4 regions of the Streptomyces sp. NPDC057428 genome follow, and region 3 is predicted to be linked to each of the others. Evidence: riboswitches for the same ligand, from Rfam matches in the RefSeq annotation. Region 3 holds a riboswitch; each other region holds the start of a gene.
What was found. Region 3 has a riboswitch for cyclic di-AMP ahead of ACFU5K_RS12800 (transglycosylase family protein). Riboswitches for the same ligand answer to the same signal wherever they lie in the genome.

Region 1: linked by a shared signal. The riboswitch ahead of ACFU5K_RS05155 (M23 family metallopeptidase) and the one ahead of ACFU5K_RS12800 (transglycosylase family protein) in region 3 are both predicted to bind cyclic di-AMP.
Region 2: linked by a shared signal. The riboswitch ahead of ACFU5K_RS07040 (C40 family peptidase) and the one ahead of ACFU5K_RS12800 (transglycosylase family protein) in region 3 are both predicted to bind cyclic di-AMP.
Region 4: linked by a shared signal. The riboswitch ahead of ACFU5K_RS09185 (peptidoglycan DD-metalloendopeptidase family protein) and the one ahead of ACFU5K_RS12800 (transglycosylase family protein) in region 3 are both predicted to bind cyclic di-AMP.

What each region holds. Positions count from the first base shown of each region.
Region 1 is NZ_JBHVCT010000008.1:6,785-11,248, forward strand. It holds gene ACFU5K_RS05150 (GntR family transcriptional regulator) at 1-597, opposite strand, end outside; gene ACFU5K_RS05155 (M23 family metallopeptidase) at 806-1,567, opposite strand; cyclic di-AMP (ydaO/yuaA leader) riboswitch at 1,580-1,747, opposite strand; gene ACFU5K_RS05160 (M16 family metallopeptidase) at 1,937-3,319, opposite strand; gene ACFU5K_RS05165 (M16 family metallopeptidase) at 3,346-4,464, opposite strand, start outside.
Region 2 is NZ_JBHVCT010000011.1:74,370-78,833, forward strand. It holds gene bioB (biotin synthase BioB) at 1-1,003, opposite strand, end outside; gene ACFU5K_RS07030 (8-amino-7-oxononanoate synthase) at 1,146-2,294, shown strand; partial or broken gene ACFU5K_RS07035 (LysE family translocator) at 2,531-2,662, shown strand; gene ACFU5K_RS07040 (C40 family peptidase) at 2,730-3,200, opposite strand; cyclic di-AMP (ydaO/yuaA leader) riboswitch at 3,204-3,400, opposite strand; gene ACFU5K_RS07045 (DUF3103 family protein) at 4,157-4,464, shown strand, end outside.
Region 3 is NZ_JBHVCT010000025.1:11,345-15,808, forward strand. It holds gene ACFU5K_RS12790 (septum formation initiator family protein) at 1-194, opposite strand, end outside; gene eno (phosphopyruvate hydratase) at 288-1,574, opposite strand; gene ACFU5K_RS12800 (transglycosylase family protein) at 1,901-2,587, opposite strand; cyclic di-AMP (ydaO/yuaA leader) riboswitch at 2,588-2,760, opposite strand; gene ACFU5K_RS12805 (transglycosylase family protein) at 3,050-4,006, opposite strand; gene ACFU5K_RS12810 (cytochrome P450) at 4,112-4,464, opposite strand, start outside.
Region 4 is NZ_JBHVCT010000016.1:30,944-35,407, forward strand. It holds gene ACFU5K_RS09175 (STM4011 family radical SAM protein) at 1-45, shown strand, start outside; gene ACFU5K_RS09180 (SGNH/GDSL hydrolase family protein) at 61-888, opposite strand; gene ACFU5K_RS09185 (peptidoglycan DD-metalloendopeptidase family protein) at 1,053-1,964, opposite strand; cyclic di-AMP (ydaO/yuaA leader) riboswitch at 1,969-2,128, opposite strand; gene ACFU5K_RS09190 (tyrosine-protein phosphatase) at 2,539-3,363, shown strand; gene ACFU5K_RS09195 (DUF6126 family protein) at 3,413-3,595, opposite strand; gene ACFU5K_RS09200 (helix-turn-helix domain-containing protein) at 3,648-4,265, opposite strand; gene ACFU5K_RS09205 (aspartate aminotransferase family protein) at 4,336-4,464, opposite strand, start outside.

The DNA of each region.
Region 1 (4,464 bases), on a different contig from region 3:
GACGCGCTCGGCGTGCTGGACGGCCAGCACCCTGGCCCGTTCCGCGTCACCGCGCGCCACGGCGTCCACGAGAGCACCGTGTTCGGCCCAGGACTCCGCGGGCCTGACCGGCTGCTCGACGGCGTACATCCAGGCGATCTTGTACCTCAGCTGCGTGAGCAGCGCGATCAGCGCGGGGCTGCCCGAGGCCTGCGCGAGCGTCTCGTGGAACCAGCCGCCGAGCGAGCGCAGATCCTCCCCCTCGCCCCGTCGCACCCTTTCCTGCCCCAGCCTGACCAGGCCCCGGAGCACCTTCAGGTGCGCATCGGTACGGCGCTGGGCCGCACGCGCGGCGCCCAGCGGCTCCAGCAGCATCCGGATCTCCAGCAGGTCGGCCGCCTCCTGTTCCGTGGGTTCGGCGACGCAGGCGCCGGCGTGCCGGCGGGTGACGACGAACCCCTCGGACTCCAGGGTGCGCAGCGCCTCGCGCACCGGGACGCGCGAGACGCCGTAGCGACGCGCGAGCACCTCCTCGGTGAGGCGGCTGCCGCGCTCGAAGACACCGGAGACGATGTCGTCACGGATTGCCGTGCATACCGAATGCGCGGGAATGCGCATGTCCGAACCTCCGCCTTAATCTCCGCGAAACGCGGCCGATCGACGCCTGTTCTGTGACTCTATTGCAACCGGCCGGAATTTCCGATGGCGGGGTGGAATCCTTGGATATCTTTTGGCCGGAAGGCGGTTCCGCGAGCCGGGGTACGGCGAAGGCCCCGGCGCGATGCCGGGGCCTTCGTCGGAGCGGTACGTGCGGGCGGATCCGAGGTCAGACCTGGACGCCGTGCGCGCGGAGGTAGGCGACGGGATCCATGTCCGAGCCGTACTCGGGGGTCGAGCGGGCCTCGAAGTGCAGGTGCGGTCCCGTGGAGTTGCCGGTCGATCCGGAGAGGCCGATCCGCTGCCCCGCGTCGACGCTCTGCCCGACCGAGACGCCGATCGAGGAGAGGTGGCCGTACTGGGTGTACGTGCCGTCCTTCATCCTGAGCACGATGTTGTTGCCGTAGGCACCGCCCCAGCCGGCCTCGACGACCGTGCCGGCGCCGACCGCGACGACGGAGGTGCCGGAAGCGGCCTGGAAGTCCACGCCGGAGTGGGTGCCGGAGGACCAGAGCGCACCGCCGGACTTGTAGCCGGTGGTGACGTGCGAACCGGCGACCGGGAGGCGGAAGGCGTTGAGGCGGGCGCGCTCGGCTGCGCGTGCGGCACGGGCCTTCTCCTCGCGGACCTTCTTGGCGCGGGCCTCCGCCTTCCGCTTGGCCTCGGCCTTCGCCTTCGCGGCGACGTCGGCCTGGTGCTGCTGGGCCTTGGCCTGGGCCTCGATCTGCGCGGCGAGGCTCACGTCGAGGGCGACGGTCTGGGTGAGACCGGTGCCGGCCGAGGTTGCCTCGGAGTCCGCTGCGAGCGCCGGGGAGGCTGTGGCACCGATGACACCGGTGGTGGCCAGGGCCGCGATACCGGCGACCCGGGCGCTCCTGCGCGTCAGGCGGCTCGGGGCACGGTGCTTCCCGGTGGCACGGATGAACGCCATGAAGTGGCTGGTCCTTTCCTTCCTTCTCGCCTACCGGGTTAGCTGACGGGTTCGGAGCAGGAAGGTCTCCTACGGACCCCTCATCGTCTCGCGCGAGACGCAGGGATCCGATTCACCCCAGGGACATGGGTCCCCGGCTCCCCAGGCTCGCGCCTGACGGGGACTCGGCGATGGCTGTCCGGCGCCGCGGTCGCGGCTCGGGTCCGACGGACAGCCGGGACGACGCTAGGACGGGCCGATGGCGCTCACCAAACAGAAAGGGTCTTTTGTCGGACATCCCACAGGATCAACGTGCACTTCCTTTGACAAATCAGACAAAATGCAGGGCCCCGGCAGAGTGTCCGCCGGGGCCCTGAATGTGCCGTTCCGTCAGCCGCTGACGACCGACACCTCGCCGATGCCCAGCGCCCGGACGGGGTCCGCGATCTGCGCGGCGTCCCCGACCAGGACGGTGACCAGGCGGTCGACCGGGAAGGCGCTGACCACCGCGGCGGTCGCCTCGACCGTGCCCGTCTCGGCCAGGCGTGCGTACAGCGTGGCCTGGTAGTCGTCCGGGAGGTGCTGCTCCACCTGGTCGGCCAGGGTCCCCGCGACGGAGGCCGCCGTCTCGTACTTCAGCGGGGCGACGCCCACGAGGTTCTGCACGGCGGTCTCGCGCTCGGCGTCGGTGAGCCCCTCGGCCGCCAGGGTGCGCAGGACCTTCCACAGGTCGTCGAGCGCCGGCCCCGTCGACTCCGTGTCCACCGAACCGCTGATGGCGAGCATCGCCGCGCCGGTGGGTCCGGACGACGATCCGGGAGCCGTCGACCGCAGAACCTGGCCGAAGGCCCTGACGCCGTAGGTGTAGCCCTTCTCCTCGCGGAGCACGCGGTCCAGCCGGGAGGTGAGGGTGCCCCCGAGGCAGTACGTGCCGAGGACCTGTGCGGGCCACACGCTGTCGTGCCGGTCGGCGCCGATCCGCCCGATGAGGAGCTGGGTCTGCACCGCCCCGGGACGGTCCACGATGACCACACGGCCGGTGTCGTCCGCGGTGATCGGGGGTACCGGGCGTGCCGGGACCGAATTTCCGGACCAGTCACCGACGGTCTCGGCGAGCAGCGCGTCCAGGTCGATGCCGGTGAGGTCGCCGACGATCACCGCGGTCGCGGTGGAAGGGCGGACGTGGGCGTCGTAGAAGGCGCGGACGGCCGGGGCGTCGATGCGCCGTACCGTCTCCTCGGTGCCCTGGCGCGGACGCGACATCCGGACCGTCGCCGGGAAGAGCTCCTTGGAGAGCTGCTTCGCGGCCCGCCGGGCGGGGTTGGCCTGCTCGTGGGGGATCTCGTCGAGCCGGTTGCCCACCAGCCGCTCGATCTCGCTCTCCGCGAAGGCCGGGGCCCTCAGTGCCTCGGCGACCAGACCGAGCGCCTTGGCCAGCCGGGAGACCGGAACCTCCAGGGAGACACGGAGGCCCGGGTGGTCGGCGTGGGCGTCGAGTGTGGCGCCACAGCGCTCCAGTTCGGCGGCGAACTCCTCCGCGGAGTGCTTGTCCGTACCTTCGGACAGCGCGCGGGCCATGATCGTGGCCACACCGTCGAGGCCCTCGGGCTCGGCGTCCAGCGGTGCGTCCAGGAAGATCTCCACGGCGACGACCTGCTGGCCGGGGCGGTGGCAGCGCAACACGGTCAGGCCGTTGGGCAGGGCGTCCCGCTCGGGCGCGGGGAAGGCCCAGGGCCTGGCCTCGCCGGCTGTCGGCTGCGGGTGGTAGTCCATCGCTACTCCAGTCACGGCGGCGTCGCTCACTTGTCGGCCCCCTCGTGCGCGTCGGTGCCGTCCGTCTCGTCCGCCGGTTCGACGGGCTCGTAGACCAGGACGGCACGGTTGTCGGGCCGCAGATGCGCCCGGGCGGCGGCCTTGACCTCCTCGGCGGTCACGTCGAGCACACGGCCGACCGCGGTCAGGGCCAGCTGCGGGTCACCGAACAGGACGGCGTACCTGCACAGTTCGTCGGCCCGGCCCGAGACCGTGCCGAGACGGTCCAGCCACTCGCGCTCCAACTGCGCCTGCGCGCGTTCCATTTCCTCCGGAGTGGGGCCATCCTCGGCGAAGCGGGCCAGCTCCTCGTCGACCGCCTCCTCGATCTGCGGGACCTCCACGCCACCGGACGTCTTGACGTCCAGCCAGCCCAGCGAGGGCGCGCCGGAGAGCCGGAGCAGCCCGAATCCCGCGGCCACCGCCGTGCGGTCGCGCCGCACCAGACGGTTGTGCAGGCGGGACGACTCGCCGCCGCCGAGCACGGTCAGGGCGAGGTCCGCGGCGTCGCACTCGCGGGTGCCGTCGTGCGGCAGACGGTAGGCCGCCATCAGCGCACGGGCCGGCACCTCCTCGTGGACCACCTCGCGCAGCTGCTCGCCAATGACGTCCGGCAGCGTGCCGTCACGCGGCGGCTGCTTGCCGTCGTGGGAGGGGATGGATCCGAAGTACTTCTCGATCCAGGCGAGCGTCTGCTCCGGGTCGATGTCCCCGACCACGGAGAGCACGGCGTTGTTCGGCGCGTAGTACGTCCGGAAGAACTCCTGCGCGTCTTCCAGCGTCGCCGCGTCCAGGTCGGCCATCGACCCGATCGGCGTGTGGTGGTACGGGTGGCCCTCCGGGTAGGCGAGCGCGGTGAGCTTCTCGAACGCCGTGCCGTAGGGGACGTTGTCGTAACGCTGGCGGCGCTCGTTCTTCACCACGTCCCGCTGGTTCTCCATGGACTCCTCGTCGAGCGCGGCGAGCAGTGAGCCCATCCGGTCGGCCTCGAGCCACAGGGCCAGCTCCAGCTGGTGCGTGGGCATCGTCTCGAAGTAGTTGGTGCGCTCGAAGCTGGTGGTGCCGTTCAGGGAACCGCCGGCTCCCTGCACCAGCTCGAAGTGCCC
Region 2 (4,464 bases), on a different contig from region 3:
CCCGGTGCTCGGGGAGTGTCTGCGTCCCCGCCCCCTCCACCTCGAAACCGGCGTCCGCGATCATGTCGAGGTCGGTCTGCCCCGCCTGGCCCTCGCTGGTCAGATAGTCGCCCAGGAAGATGGAGTTGACCAGGTTGAGGGCGAGCGGCTGCATCGAGCGCAGGTGGACCTCACGGCCGCCCGCGAGCCGCACCTCCACGTCCGGGCACACGAACCTGACCATCGCGAGGATGCGCAGGCACCGCTGAGGAGTGAGGTGCCAGTCCTTCGCGAGCGGGGTCCCTTCCATGGGGATCAGGAAGTTGACCGGCACGGAGTCGGGATCCAGCTCACGGAGCGAGAAGACGACGTCGACGAGGTCGGCGTCGGTCTCGCCCATGCCGGCGATCAGCCCGGAGCACGCCGAGAGACCGGCGGCCTGGGCCTGCTGCACGGTGTCCACCCGGTCGGCGTACGTATGGGTGGTCGTGATGTCCCCGTACGTCCCCTCGGAGGTGTTGAGGTTGTGGTTGTACGCGTCGGCGCCGGCGGACTTGAGGCGCTCGGCCTGACCCTCGGACAGCAGACCGAGACAGGCGCACACCTCGACGTCCTCGTGCTGCCCCTTGATCGCCTCGATCGTCTTCGACACCCGGTCGACGTCCCGGTCGGTCGGCCCCCGGCCGCTGGCCACCAGACACACGCGCTTGGCGCCGCCGGCCACCCCGGCGGAAGCGGCCTTCTCCGCCTCGTCCGGCTTGATCCAGGTGTACTTGAGGATCTCGGCCTTGGAACCGAGCCGCTGCGAGCAGTAGGAGCAGTCCTCGGGGCAGAGCCCCGACTTCAGGTTGACCAGGTAGTTGAGCTTGACGCGCCTGCCGAACCACTGGCGGCGCACCTTTCCGGCAGCGGCCACCACATCGAGCAGTTCGTCGTCGGAGGTCGCCAGTACGGCGAGCGCTTCGTCACGGGTCGGCAGTTCGCGCCGCAGCCCCTTGTCCACCAGCGTGTTCAGCAGGTCCATGGCGTTGATCCTGACGTACGACACCGCCTCCGGCCAAGGAGGAACCGGACAGGACCGTCGGACGATGCTGTGTGTATTGCCACACCCTGGCCTGTTGCGCCCCGGGCTAGGGTCTGTGAACTGCCTACAAAGGGACCCGCTCATGTCCTACGCCCCGTTCGACTGGATCGACGACGAGACCCGCCGCCGCACAGACGCCGGACTCGTCCGGACCCTGCGCCCCCGGGCCTCCCGGACGGATCTGCTGGACCTCGCGAGCAACGACTACCTGGGGCTGACCAGGCATCCCGAGGTCACCTCCGCCGCGGCTGACGCAGCACGTGAATGGGGCGCGGGAGCCACCGGTTCGCGGCTGGTCACCGGAACCACCGCGCTGCACGCCCGCCTCGAACGCGAACTCGCCGACTTCTGCGGCTTCGAGGCGGCCCTGGTCTTCTCGTCCGGCTACGCGGCCAATCTCGCCGCCCTGACCGCGCTCACCGGACACGACTCTCTGATCGTGTCCGACGCCGGCAACCACGCCTCGATCGTGGACGGCTGCCGGCTCTCCCGGGCCGCCACCGCGGTCGTGCCGCACGCGGACCCCGAGGCCGTGCGCAAGGCGCTCCGGACGCACACGGGACGGGCTCTGGCCGTGACCGACTCCGTCTTCTCGGTCGACGGTGACGCAGCCCCGCTGGCGCCCCTCGCCGAGGCATGCAGGGACGCGGGCGCAGCCCTCCTGGTGGACGACGCACATGGTCTGGGCGTGCTGGGGGACGGCGGGCGCGGCGCCCTCGCCGCCGCAGGACTCGCGGGCGGGGAAGGGATCGTCGCCACGCTCACCCTCTCGAAGTCACTGGGGAGTCAGGGTGGAGCGGTGCTCGGGCCGGACAGGGTCATCTCCCATCTGGTCAACTCCGCCCGGACGTTCATCTTCGACACCGGTCTCGCCCCGGCGGCTGCCGGCGCGGCCTCCGGTGCACTGCGGCTGCTGCGCCGCGAACCCGGACGAGCAGGCCGGGCGCGGGAGGTGGCCGCCGAACTTCACGGCCGGCTGACCGCCGCCGGGCTCACCGCGGTGCGCCCGGACGCGGCCGTCGTCTCGGTCCGCGCACCGTCGGCGGAATCCGCGGTGCGCTGGGCCGCGGACTGCCGTGCCGCAGGCCTCGCGGTGGGGTGCTTCCGGCCGCCTTCGGTGCCGGACGGGATCTCGCGACTCCGGCTGACGGCCCGGGCGGACCTGACGACGGCGCAGATCGAGTCCGCGGTGGCCACGATCGTCGGATCGGCGCCCCCGCAGGTCAGCTGAGGTCCCCCGACGCGGTCACCGCGGACCCGGCGGGCGTGGAGTCCGGTGACGAAGGATCGGTGTGCCACCAGCCGCTCCCAGTGGCCAGTGGGACCATAGGGAAGCAACCGTCACCTTCCGAGCGACCCGGTCTCGGTGTGCGCTGGGCCGTCCCGGCCCAGACCTGACCGGGGTTCACGGCGTGCCGGTCCGGCCGAAACCGCTCCGCAGCAGCGCCAGGAGCGTCGTGGCGGCCGCTCGCGCTCATCTGGAAACCGGCCGGGGACCGCCTCCGCAGGTGGCTGCGCCGGCCGCGTACCGCCCGCGCTGTCGAGGGCGGCGGCGGCGCGGCGTTCACCGCGCTGGGACTCGTGCTGGTGACGGGTCCCTGCCGCACTGGGCCAGGTGAGGAGCGGTGCCGGCGTCAGAGGTGCCGGCACCGGGCGGGCGCAGGAGTCAGCGGACCCTCCCGTACCAGACGCTGTTCGACCAGATCTTCTCCAGCCGGACCACCGCCCCGGTCTTCGGTGAGTGCCAGATCCTGCCGCTGCCGGCGTAGATCCCGACGTGGTAGACACTGCGCCCCGCGTGAAAGAAGACCAGGTCGCCGCGTTTCCGCTGCGACCTGGAGATATGGCGGGTCTTGTTGTACTGCTGCTGCGCCGTGCGGGGAAGTTTCTTGCCCGCTTTCCGGTACGAGTAGAGCGTCAGCCCGGAGCAGTCGAACCGGTGCGGACCCGCGGCGCCGTATCTGTAGGGCGCGCCCTTCTTGGAGGCGGCGATGTCGAGAGCCCTTGTCGAACGGCTCGCGGCCTCGGCGTCGTCGACGAAGCCCGGGGCCAGCATCGTGGTGCCTACAGCGAATGTGAGAACCGAGGCCGTACCGACCCGGGCGAACAGAGACGGGACATGAACCTGCGCAGTCATGCGCAACCCTTCGTCAGCCGCCTGTGAAGGATGACCTGTCGGGTTCGGGCTGGCGAAGTTGCCCGGCCGCGCTAGGCGGCTTCACCCCGAGGGCCGTCCGGATGTCCGGGCGGCCCGTTGTGCTCGGGTCCTCCACTCCTGCCGATCCACTCCTGTCGACCAGGCATCCGGACAGCGGCAGGACTCGGCGTCCGCCCGGACCGCCCCGCCGCGGTGGCGGGGGCTTGTCGTCCCACGGATCTTTACGCACGCACTGCCGGATTTCCTCGTTGAAGCTGCGATATGTGAGAGTCGTCACCACTCATCCGTTCGGGTGGACGGGGCTGATCCGGGCGGCCGGCGGCTGTGCCGGACCAGCCCCGTACCAGCGGCGGAACGACAGATTCCGTTCAGTGTCCGTGCTAGTTGCGCAAGTTGGGCTGTCCCTCGGGTGGGGGACCTTCTACGCCGAACGAGCGAGGAAAACTCATCGGGTCGTCGGGCGTGTCGGCGCGGGACGCCGAGAAGGTCCTGTTTGTCGCAACCTCACCTCAACGCACCAAACGTGGGGGCCGTTGAGTCGCCGTTCCCGACCGGCGGTTTTCGGCTGCGGAGTTTGGACGTGTTCGCGTCTGCCGCCCACCCGCGGGCCTGCGTCGCCGGCAAGCGCAGGCAGATCAACGTCAGGACCACCTCCCACGGGATCACCTCGCGTTTTCTCCCACGCCAACGGCCAGAGAGCCGCCACGAGCTCTGACCGGCCAAGCTGACGACTCCACTGAGGGGGATCACCGCGGTACTCGGGTACCCGAGCGCCATCTACACATCCCCCTGCCTCTATCCGGACGGCACTCTTGTCGGAATGACACGGCACCGTCATGCTTGGCCCGGCCGGTATCTACTCGCATAGATTCCGGCCTCTTCTCCGCCCTGGCCGTACGTCCCATGCGTTGCACGCTCCCAGGAGGAATGCTCTCGTGAGACACCACCACACTCGTCGGCGCGGCGTTGTGCCCCTCATCGCCGCCTGTCTGCTGGCCCTGCCGGCCGCCCAGACCGCCACCGCGCTCCCCGCCACGGAGGCACCGCGAACGCAAGTACCGTCTTCCACCGTTACCGAGACGGAAAACCAGGCCGCCCGCGCCATCGCCACATCACTGTCGGACTCCACCTGGCGCGCCCGGATGCGCGATGCCGCGCTCACCTCCGATGAGTTGGCTGTGACCGCCCTCGCAGGCAAGGCTCCCGGCCGGCTCCAGGCCGCCCTGATCAGAGCCGACCGACG
Region 3 (4,464 bases):
TACTGCCGCATGGGGTACGCCAGAGCAACCACCAGGGAGCAGACGATCAGCGCCAGGAACGCCGCCCGCCCGGTGAGCCTGGAGCGGCGGGCCTGGCGCCGGTTCTGGGACCGGTAGACGCGGGCTGCCGTCTGCTCACCGAGCAGTCGCAGCCTGGTCGCGGTGGAGAACCGGTCGCGGTCCTTCCCGCCCATGTCTCACGCCTCCCCGTTACGCACGTCCGTCCCCGCACACGGTACGGGACCGGATGCGGGGACGGACGGAGGCTGGTGCTCCGGACTCGGCCGTCAGCTCTCGAAGCGGAACCGCGGGAACGCCGAACGGCCCGCGTACACCGCGGCGTCGTCGAGGATCTCCTCGATGCGCAGCAGCTGGTTGTACTTGGCGACGCGGTCCGAGCGGGCCGGGGCGCCGGTCTTGATCTGACCGCAGTTCACCGCGACCGCGAGGTCGGCGATGGTGACGTCCTCGGTCTCACCGGAGCGGTGGGACATCATGCACTTGAAGCCGTTGCGCTGGGCGAGCTCCACGGCGTCCAGGGTCTCGGTCAGCGAACCGATCTGGTTGACCTTGACGAGCAGGGCGTTGGCCGAGCCCTCCTCGATGCCGCGGGCGAGGCGCTCCGGGTTGGTCACGAACAGGTCGTCGCCGACGATCTGCACCTTGGAGCCCAGCTTGTCGGTGATGACCTTCCAGCCGGCCCAGTCGTCCTCGTACAGCGGGTCCTCGATGGAGACCAGCGGGTACGCGGAGACGAGCTCCTCGTAGTACTCGGTCATCTCGGCGGCCGAACGGGACTTGCCCTCGAACTCGTAGACGCCGTCCTTGTAGAACTCGGACGCGGCGACGTCGAGGGCGAGCGCGATGTCGCGGCCCGGGACGTAACCGGCCTCCTTGACGGCCTCGAGGATGAGGTCGAGGGCGGCGCGGTTGGACTCGAGGTTGGGGGCGAAGCCGCCCTCGTCGCCGAGACCGGTGGAGAGACCCTTGGTCTTCAGGACCTTCTTCAGCGTGTGGTAGATCTCCGCGCCCCAGCGAAGGGCCTCGGAGAAGGACTCGGCGCCGATCGGCGCGATCATGAACTCCTGGATGTCCACGTTGGAGTCGGCGTGCGAGCCGCCGTTCAGGATGTTCATCATCGGAACGGGCAGCAGGTGCGCGTTCGGGCCGCCGAGGTAGCGGAACAGCGGGAGGTCGGAGGCCTCGGACGCGGCGTGCGCCACGGCCAGCGAGACACCGAGGATGGCGTTGGCGCCGAGGGAGGCCTTGTTCTCGGTGGCGTCCAGGTCGAACATCGCCTGGTCGATGAGGCGCTGCTCGGTGGCGTCGTAACCGACGAGCTCCGGGCCGATCTGCTCGATCACGGCGAGGACGGCCTTCTCGACGCCCTTGCCCTGGTAGCGGTTGGGGTCACCGTCACGAAGCTCAATGGCCTCGAACGCACCGGTGGAGGCGCCGGACGGAACAGCAGCACGTCCCGTGCTGCCGTCGTCGAGGCCGACCTCGACCTCGACCGTGGGGTTGCCCCGGGAGTCGAGGATTTCCCTGGCTACGACGACGTCGATGGACGGCACGAGGCATCTCCTTCTGGGATATGACGCTGGTTGTGCAGGGTCACTGTGGCCTTGCGCCACGAGCCTAACCGGCTCGGCCCGCTCCGTCGGCCGTCCGCCCGCCCCCTGGGACGAAAAAGGACCCAAGGGCCTGCATTACGGGCAAAACTCCAGATATTTACTGGCCAGTAACTACAACAGTTGAACGCAGACCCCCACAGCGGCCCGTCGTGGGGTCCCCCGAGGCAACCCCCCGAGGGGCGCACCGGGCACGACCCGGCCCGGCACGCAGGAGGTGGGCGTGCTGGGCCGGGCCGCCGGGGAGGGGGACACCGGACCGCCCGTGACTACTTCAGGTGAAGCTGCTGACCCGGGAAGATCAGGTCGGCGTCGTGGACGATGTCGTCGTTCAGCTTGAACAGCTTCTGCCAGCCGCCCTTGACCTTCTTCGCGTCGGCGATCTTGCTGAGGGTGTCGCCGGCCTTGACCTTGTACTCGCCGTCGCCCTTCTCGACCTTCTGACCGGTCGGGGTGGTGACGGTCTCCTTGGGAGCCGTGCGCTTCTCGCTGCGCGAGGCGGGCTGCTCGGCCTTGCGCTCCGGCTGCGCCTTCGTGTCGGCCTTCGGCGCGGAGCCGGTGTCCACACCCGGGTCCACACCGTCGTCGGTCAGGCCGCCGGCACCGGCGCAGGCCCAGGCGCCGGGGCCCTGCAGGTCGAGGAGCTTCTCGGCGACGGCTATCTGCTGGTCCTTGGTGGCCAGGTCGGCGCGGGCCGCGTACTGCGTACCGCCGGCGGCCGCCCAACTGGAGGCCGAGAACTGCAGGCCGCCGTAGTAGCCGTTGCCGGTGTTGATGGACCAGTTGCCACCGGACTCGCACTGGGCGACGGCGTCCCAGGTGGCGACGGAGGCAGCGGAAGCACCGGTCGCGCCCATCAGCGGGACGGCGATGGCCGCACCGGTGACGCCCGCCAGGGTGGCGATACGGACGGCCTTGGACGGGCGGCGGTGCTTGCCCTTGCTGGAAAGCAGCATGGTTCTCCTCACCGACGCCTACGAGGTGAGCTGTCGGGTTCGGGCCTGTGAGTTGCCCGGCCGACCGCACTCGCGGACGACTTCACCCCCAGCCGGTCCCTCAGCCGTCCTCCGACGGCCGGGTCACGGCACTTACCTGGGTCCCCCGCTCCTGCCTACGGCGCTTTACGCGTCGTTCCCCTCGACCGACGGCAGGATTCGGCGTGACGGTCGAAGGTGCCCGCGGTGCGAGCGGCTCCGACCGTAAACACACGCAACCCCTACATTCAAAAATGGGCATAACGGTCAATCAGCCCTTTAGCGATCGACCTACCGGTCCGTTTGCGCAGGTCGGAGCGGATATGGGCAGACCGGGCGTACATGACACGCCAGTTGAAGCAAAGAGACCCATGTCTCACTTGCGCATAAGTGGACATAGGCCTCTGAACTACCCCTGATTTCGGAGTGTTTTCGTGCTTTTGATCAGTTGGTGGCAGGAGCCTCCGCCTGGGTCCCGCTCGCGTCCGAAGCCAGGCCGAGACCGAGGTCCAGACTCTGGCCGGGAAGGATCAGGTCGGGGTCGGAGCCGAGCTCGTCCTTGTTGGCCTCATAGAGGGCGGGCCAGCCACCGGGGAGCTCCTCCGTATCGGCGATCGCCCAGAGGTTGTCACCCTCCTGGACGGTGTACGTCCCCTCGGCGCCCTGACGCGCCTCGGAGTCACCGCGCGAGGCATGCCTGCCCGACTCGCGGCCTTCGGTGGCCGCTGACGACGCGTCGGTCGCTTCGGGGGCGGGCGTGCCGCGGTGCTTCCCGGCCTTCGCCCCGTCACTCTTCGGGGCTCCAGAGGTCTCGGACGCCTCGGGGGACGGTGCGACGGAAGGCGCGGTGCCGGACTTGTCCACCTTGTTTCCCTTGTCCGCCTTGCTGCCGGACGCGCCCTTGCCGGCCTTGCCCTTCGCGCCCGCGTCGTCCTGCTCCTCGGACGAGGGGGTGCCGGAGGGTGTCGCGGCCTCCGTCGGCTCGGCGGACGGCCCGTCACCCGGATCGATACCCGGCAGTACCCCGTCGAGCGCCAGCCCGGAGATCACCGCGCAGCTGGGCCACGCCTGGGGGCCCTTGTCGTCCAGCACCTTCTCGGCGATGGCGATCTGCTGCGAGCGGCTCGCGAGGTCGGCGCGGGACGCGTACGCCGTGCCGCCGTAGGCCGACCATGTGGCCTCGGAGAACTGCAGGCCTCCGTAGTAGCCGTTGCCGAGGTCGGCGCTCCATATGCCACCGCTCTCGCACTCGGCGACGCGGTCCCACGTCGAGGCGTCTGCGGCCTGCGCGCCACCGGCGCCGAGCAGCGGGATGGCAATCGCCGACCCTGTGACGCCTGCGGCGACGACGATGGCGGGTGCCTGACGAGGGCGACGGTGTCTGCCGTTCGCGGAGCCCATGGGGTTGCCTTCCGTGTGACTGACATGTGACGGGTGAGTCGAACGGTGAACCTAGCCGTACTCGAACGTGTGTCACAAGTCGATGCAGCGGAGATCACGTGAAAGTCACAGAGTTGACAGAACGTCACCTTGCGCCGGTGTATGGCCGGGACCGAACTCCACGGGAAGCGTGCGCAGTCCACGCATGATGAGCCCTCCGCGCCACCGCAAATCGGCATGTTCGGCGGCAATCCGCAGGTCAGGGAGCCGTTTCAAAAGCGTCGCCAGGGCTACCTGACCCTCCAGGCGGGCCAGCGGCGCCCCCAGGCAGTAGTGGATTCCGTGACCGTAGCCCAGGTGCTGATTGTCACTCCGAGCGAGATCCAGGGTGTCCGCATCCTGGAATCGCTCGGGGTCCCGGTCAGCGGCGGCGAGCACCACGAGGACGGGATCGCCCGCCGCGACGACCTGCCCTCCCA
Region 4 (4,464 bases), on a different contig from region 3:
TCCCCGGATCCGGCCCGGCGGCTCCTGCCCTTCGTCGGCCGCTGATGCCCGGACGAGCGGTCAGAGTGGCAGCAGGTCCGGGCGTTTGGCCTCGACGTGGTCGCCTGAGGACTCGCCGCGCAGCCGTCGGCCGATCCACGGGACGAGGTATTCCCGCGCCCAGTTGATGTTGTCGCGGCGCACTTCGAGCGAGCCGCGCTGTGCCTGCGGGGGCCACGCCTGGTCGGGGTCGGCCGGCACGTCGAGTCCGAGGACCTGGGCGGCGCGGAGCGCGACCCGGGTGTGGCCCTCGGGCGAGAGGTGCAGCCGGTCGTTGTCCCATGCACGCCGGTCCTGCACGGACCGCAGGGACCACAGGTCGAGCACCGGGCAGTCGTACCGGTCGGCGATGGACCGGACGTGTGCGGTGTAGGTGGCGATCTTGCCACGCAGGTGCCGGAGCACCGGGATGCCGCGGGTGTCGAAGCCGGTGGTCACCATGACGGTCCCGACGGCCTGGGTGAGGTCGGCCACGGCGCGCTCGAAGCGCTCGGCCACGTCGTCGGGGTCCGAGCCGGGGCGGAGGATGTCGTTGCCGCCCGCGCAGAAGCTGACCAGATCAGGGGCCAACTGCTTCGCGCGGGGTACCTGTTCCTCGACTATCTGGTCGAGGAGCCGTCCGCGTACGGCGAGATTGGCGTACCGGAAGATTCCGTGCGGGTCGTCCACCGGGCCGGCCATCGCGTCGGGGACCGGGAGCTGGTCGGCGAGGAGCACCGCGAACCGGTCCGCCCAGCCGACGAGCCTTCCGTCCGGGCCGGGGTCACCGACGCCCTCGGTGAAGCTGTCGCCAATCGCCGCGTACGACCCGATGATGCCTCGTTGTTTGTTTCTCGAATCGTCTGCCACAAGGGTTTATCCTGCACCCTCGAATGTGACTTACGCGACCGTAATAAGGGGTTGACGGGTGGTGACAAAGACCACCCGGTCAGGTTTTGGCAAAGCCGGAATAAGTGGAGGGGCGGTGCGCCGTGGCACACCGCCCCTCTGCTCGACCCCCGGGGTCACGTCCCTCAGATGGAGACGCCGTGCGAACGCAGGTAGGCGATCGGGTCGACGTCCGAGCCGTAGCTCGGGCCGGTACGGACCTCGAAGTGGAGGTGCGGGCCGGTAGAGTTGCCGGTGGATCCGGAGAGGCCGATCTCCTGGCCGCCGGTGACGGTCTGTCCGGCCGAGACCTCGAGTGAGGACAGGTGCGCGTACTGGGAGTACATGCCGTCACTGTGCTGGATGACGATCTCGTTGCCGTACGCGCCGCCCCACCCGGCGGAGACGACGGTGCCCGGTCCGATCGAGCGGACGCTGGTGCCCGAGGCGGCCTGGAAGTCGGAACCCGTGTGGTAGCCGCTGGACCAGCTGGCGCCGGCCACGTGGTACTGGGTGGTGACTGTGGGGTTCTCGACCGGGGCCGACCAGCCGGAGGCGTTGCTCTGCGACGCGCCGGAGTCGGCGGTGGCGGCCTTCCCCCCGGCCGGAGCGGCCTTCTCGGCGGCGGGCTCGGCCTTCGTGGCCGGCTTCGCCTCGGACGCGGCGTGCTTGGCGGTCGCCGGCTTCTCGGCGGTGCCGGAGGCCTTGGCTCCGAGAGTCAGCTTCATGCCCGGGACGATCAGGCTCGGGTTGTCGCCGATGACGTCGCGGTTGTCCTTGTACAGCTTCTGCCAGCCACCCTTGATCTTCTTGGCGGTGGCGATCTTCGCGAGATAGTCGCCGGAGACCACGGTGTAGGTCTTCGGGGAGTGCTTCGCGGCGGGCGCGCCGGGGGTGACGGCGGCGGACTTCGCCGCGGGAGCGGCCGGCTCCGCCGCGTGGGCGCCGGTGGCGCCGATCAGCGGGAGCGCGAGTACCGCGCCGCCGGCCCCCGCGGCAAGGATGCCTCGGGAGAGCGGACGGGACTTCTTACGACGGTGCTTGCCGTTTGCGGGCATGGGGAATTCCTCTCCGGCGCCTGCGAGGTGAGCTGTCGGGTTCGGGCTGGAGATGCCCGGCCGCGTGGTGACGCGTCTTGACCCCGAGCCGTTCCGGATCGCTCCGGACGGCGACTTACCTGGTTCCCCCGCTCCTGCCACACGTGAGTCGGTGCGGATTCCGGGCGGCGGCAGGATTCGGCATTCCGTCCGGATTGACCGTGACCGTAGGCGAGCGAGGACGCGCGGAACAAGCTCGGATTGCGAAGCGGAATCCCGTCTTCAATTCCGCTGCGGAATTACCGTCACACTCCGTGGATTACGGATCTTGGCATTCCTTGAGGCGTCCGGAATACCCTCGGGGGACTTCACCACGCACCGTCACGGATATGATCCCGCTCACCCACCTCCCCTCATGTCCCCCACAAGCAGGGCATGTTCGATCAAATGCACCAATACGGACACCTCGCGACCACCCCTCCCCGTCGGCCGATCCCGCGATGCCCGAGACGCATGCCCGTTGCAGCCATGTCGTATCGTCGCGAGCGTGCCCCGTCGGCGAGCGGCGCCGGCGCCAGACACTCCAGGAGCCCTTGTGACGCAGCTGCCAGAGGTCCCCCCGGCCGGCCCCGAGCCGACGGACGTGGACCTGACCGGTGTCCGCAACTTCCGCGACGTCGGCGGGCTTCCGACGAGCGACGGCCGCACCGTGCGCTTCGGGCGGCTCTTCCGCAGCGGCCACCTGGCTCACGCCACCGAGGCCGACGCCGCGTTCCTCGCCGGACTCGGCCTGCATACGATCTTCGACTTCCGCAACGCCGCCGACCACAAGCTCGACGGATACGACGTGGACCTGCCCGGCGTCCGGAATGTCAGCATTCCCCTCTCCGACCCGGCCGACGGCGCGGAGTTCTGGCGGCTGGTGCGCGACGGGAACATCCAGCAGCTGCGCTCGATCCTGGCCGACGGCAAGGGCATGGAGCGCATGGTCCTGTCCTACCGCTCGATCATCACGGACCGGACCGCCGAGCACAGCCGGGTCCTGCACGCGCTGGCCGAGGACAGCGTCCCCGCGCTGATGCACTGCGCGGCGGGCAAGGACCGGGCCGGCTTGTCGGTCGCGGTCTCGCTGCTCGCGGTCGGCGTCGAGAGGGACGCCATCGAGGCCGACTACCTCAAGTCCAACGACGCGCACCGCCGATACAAGGTGCGGCGCAGCGACACCTCGCCGGTGGGAATGTCGGACGAGGTGATGGAGCTGCTCAACCCGCTCTTCGGCGCGCACCGCGAGTATCTCGACGCGGCCTTCGCCACCATCGAGGAGATCTGGGGCAGCACCGACCGCTACCTCCTCGAAGGACTGAAGATCAGCCACGAGACGCGCGAGAAGCTCCGTCAGCGCCTCGTGGAGGACGCCTGATGCCTGCGGTCAGGGCCCGCCGGTCACGGTGAGGACCTGATCCCTGCGCTCACCCCTTGCCCGCAACGGTGAAGAGGAGGAACAGGAATCCCGCGATCACGTGTCCGGCGACCAGGTAGGCGATGAGCCGGATCACCACCCCGCGTGGCATCCGCCGCTCCTGGGTGTCGCCGCTGTCGCTCCCCCGCTGGGTGCGCGGGGTGAGGGGGTCGTAGTACTCGGAATCGGACATGACGGTCCTTCCTCGCCGCTCGTGGCGGCAACGGGTACAGGAGTACGCGGGTTCAGAGCCGTCGGGCCGCGGGGCCGAGGCACAGCTCGGCGGCCGGACTCTGGAGCAGCGTGTGGACGAACAGCAGCCGCGCCCCACCGCGGCCGAGGGCCGCGATCCGGTGCGGTGTGAGGGAGTCGAAGTGTGCGCTGTCGCCCGGATCGAGGTCGTGCACGGTCTCCCCGAGCACGACCCTGAGCCGGCCGTCGAGGACGTACAGCCACTCCTCACCGGGGTGCACGCGTACGAGCTCCCCCTCGGTGCCGTGGGGGACGTGGACACGCAGTGCCTGCATGGCGCGCCCCGACCCTCCCGCCTGCCGGTAGAGCCAGCCACCGGACCCGTCTCCTGGGGCTTCGTCGGGCGGCCCGCCTCGGACGATCGCGTCTCGTTCGGGCGGCACCTCTCCCAGGAGCTCGGAGACGGTCGTACCGTAGACGCGGGCGAGACCGAGCAGCATCGGCAGCGAGGGCTGGCGACGGCCGGTCTCGAGCCGCGAGAGGTGGGCCGTGGAGAGTCCCGCACGCCCGGCGGCGCTCTCCAGGGTCAGACCGCGTTCGCGGCGCAGTTCGCGCAGGCGTGGCGCGACTCCCGGAAGCTCGTCGGCCGCCCCTCCTTCGGGAGGATTCATGCTCCCATTGGGCCAGGAACTTTCCTCTGAGGCAAATTTCTTGCCCCAGAGGCAAAAAGTGTCGGAACGCTCACCGGTTGGCGGCTGCCTGTTTCACCAGTGTCCTGCCGAAGTCCCACATCAGCCCCTTGCCGCTGTGCGCGTCGTCCATGACCGCCGTGAAGGCGGTGACGAAGCGTTCCACCTCGGGCTCTCCGAT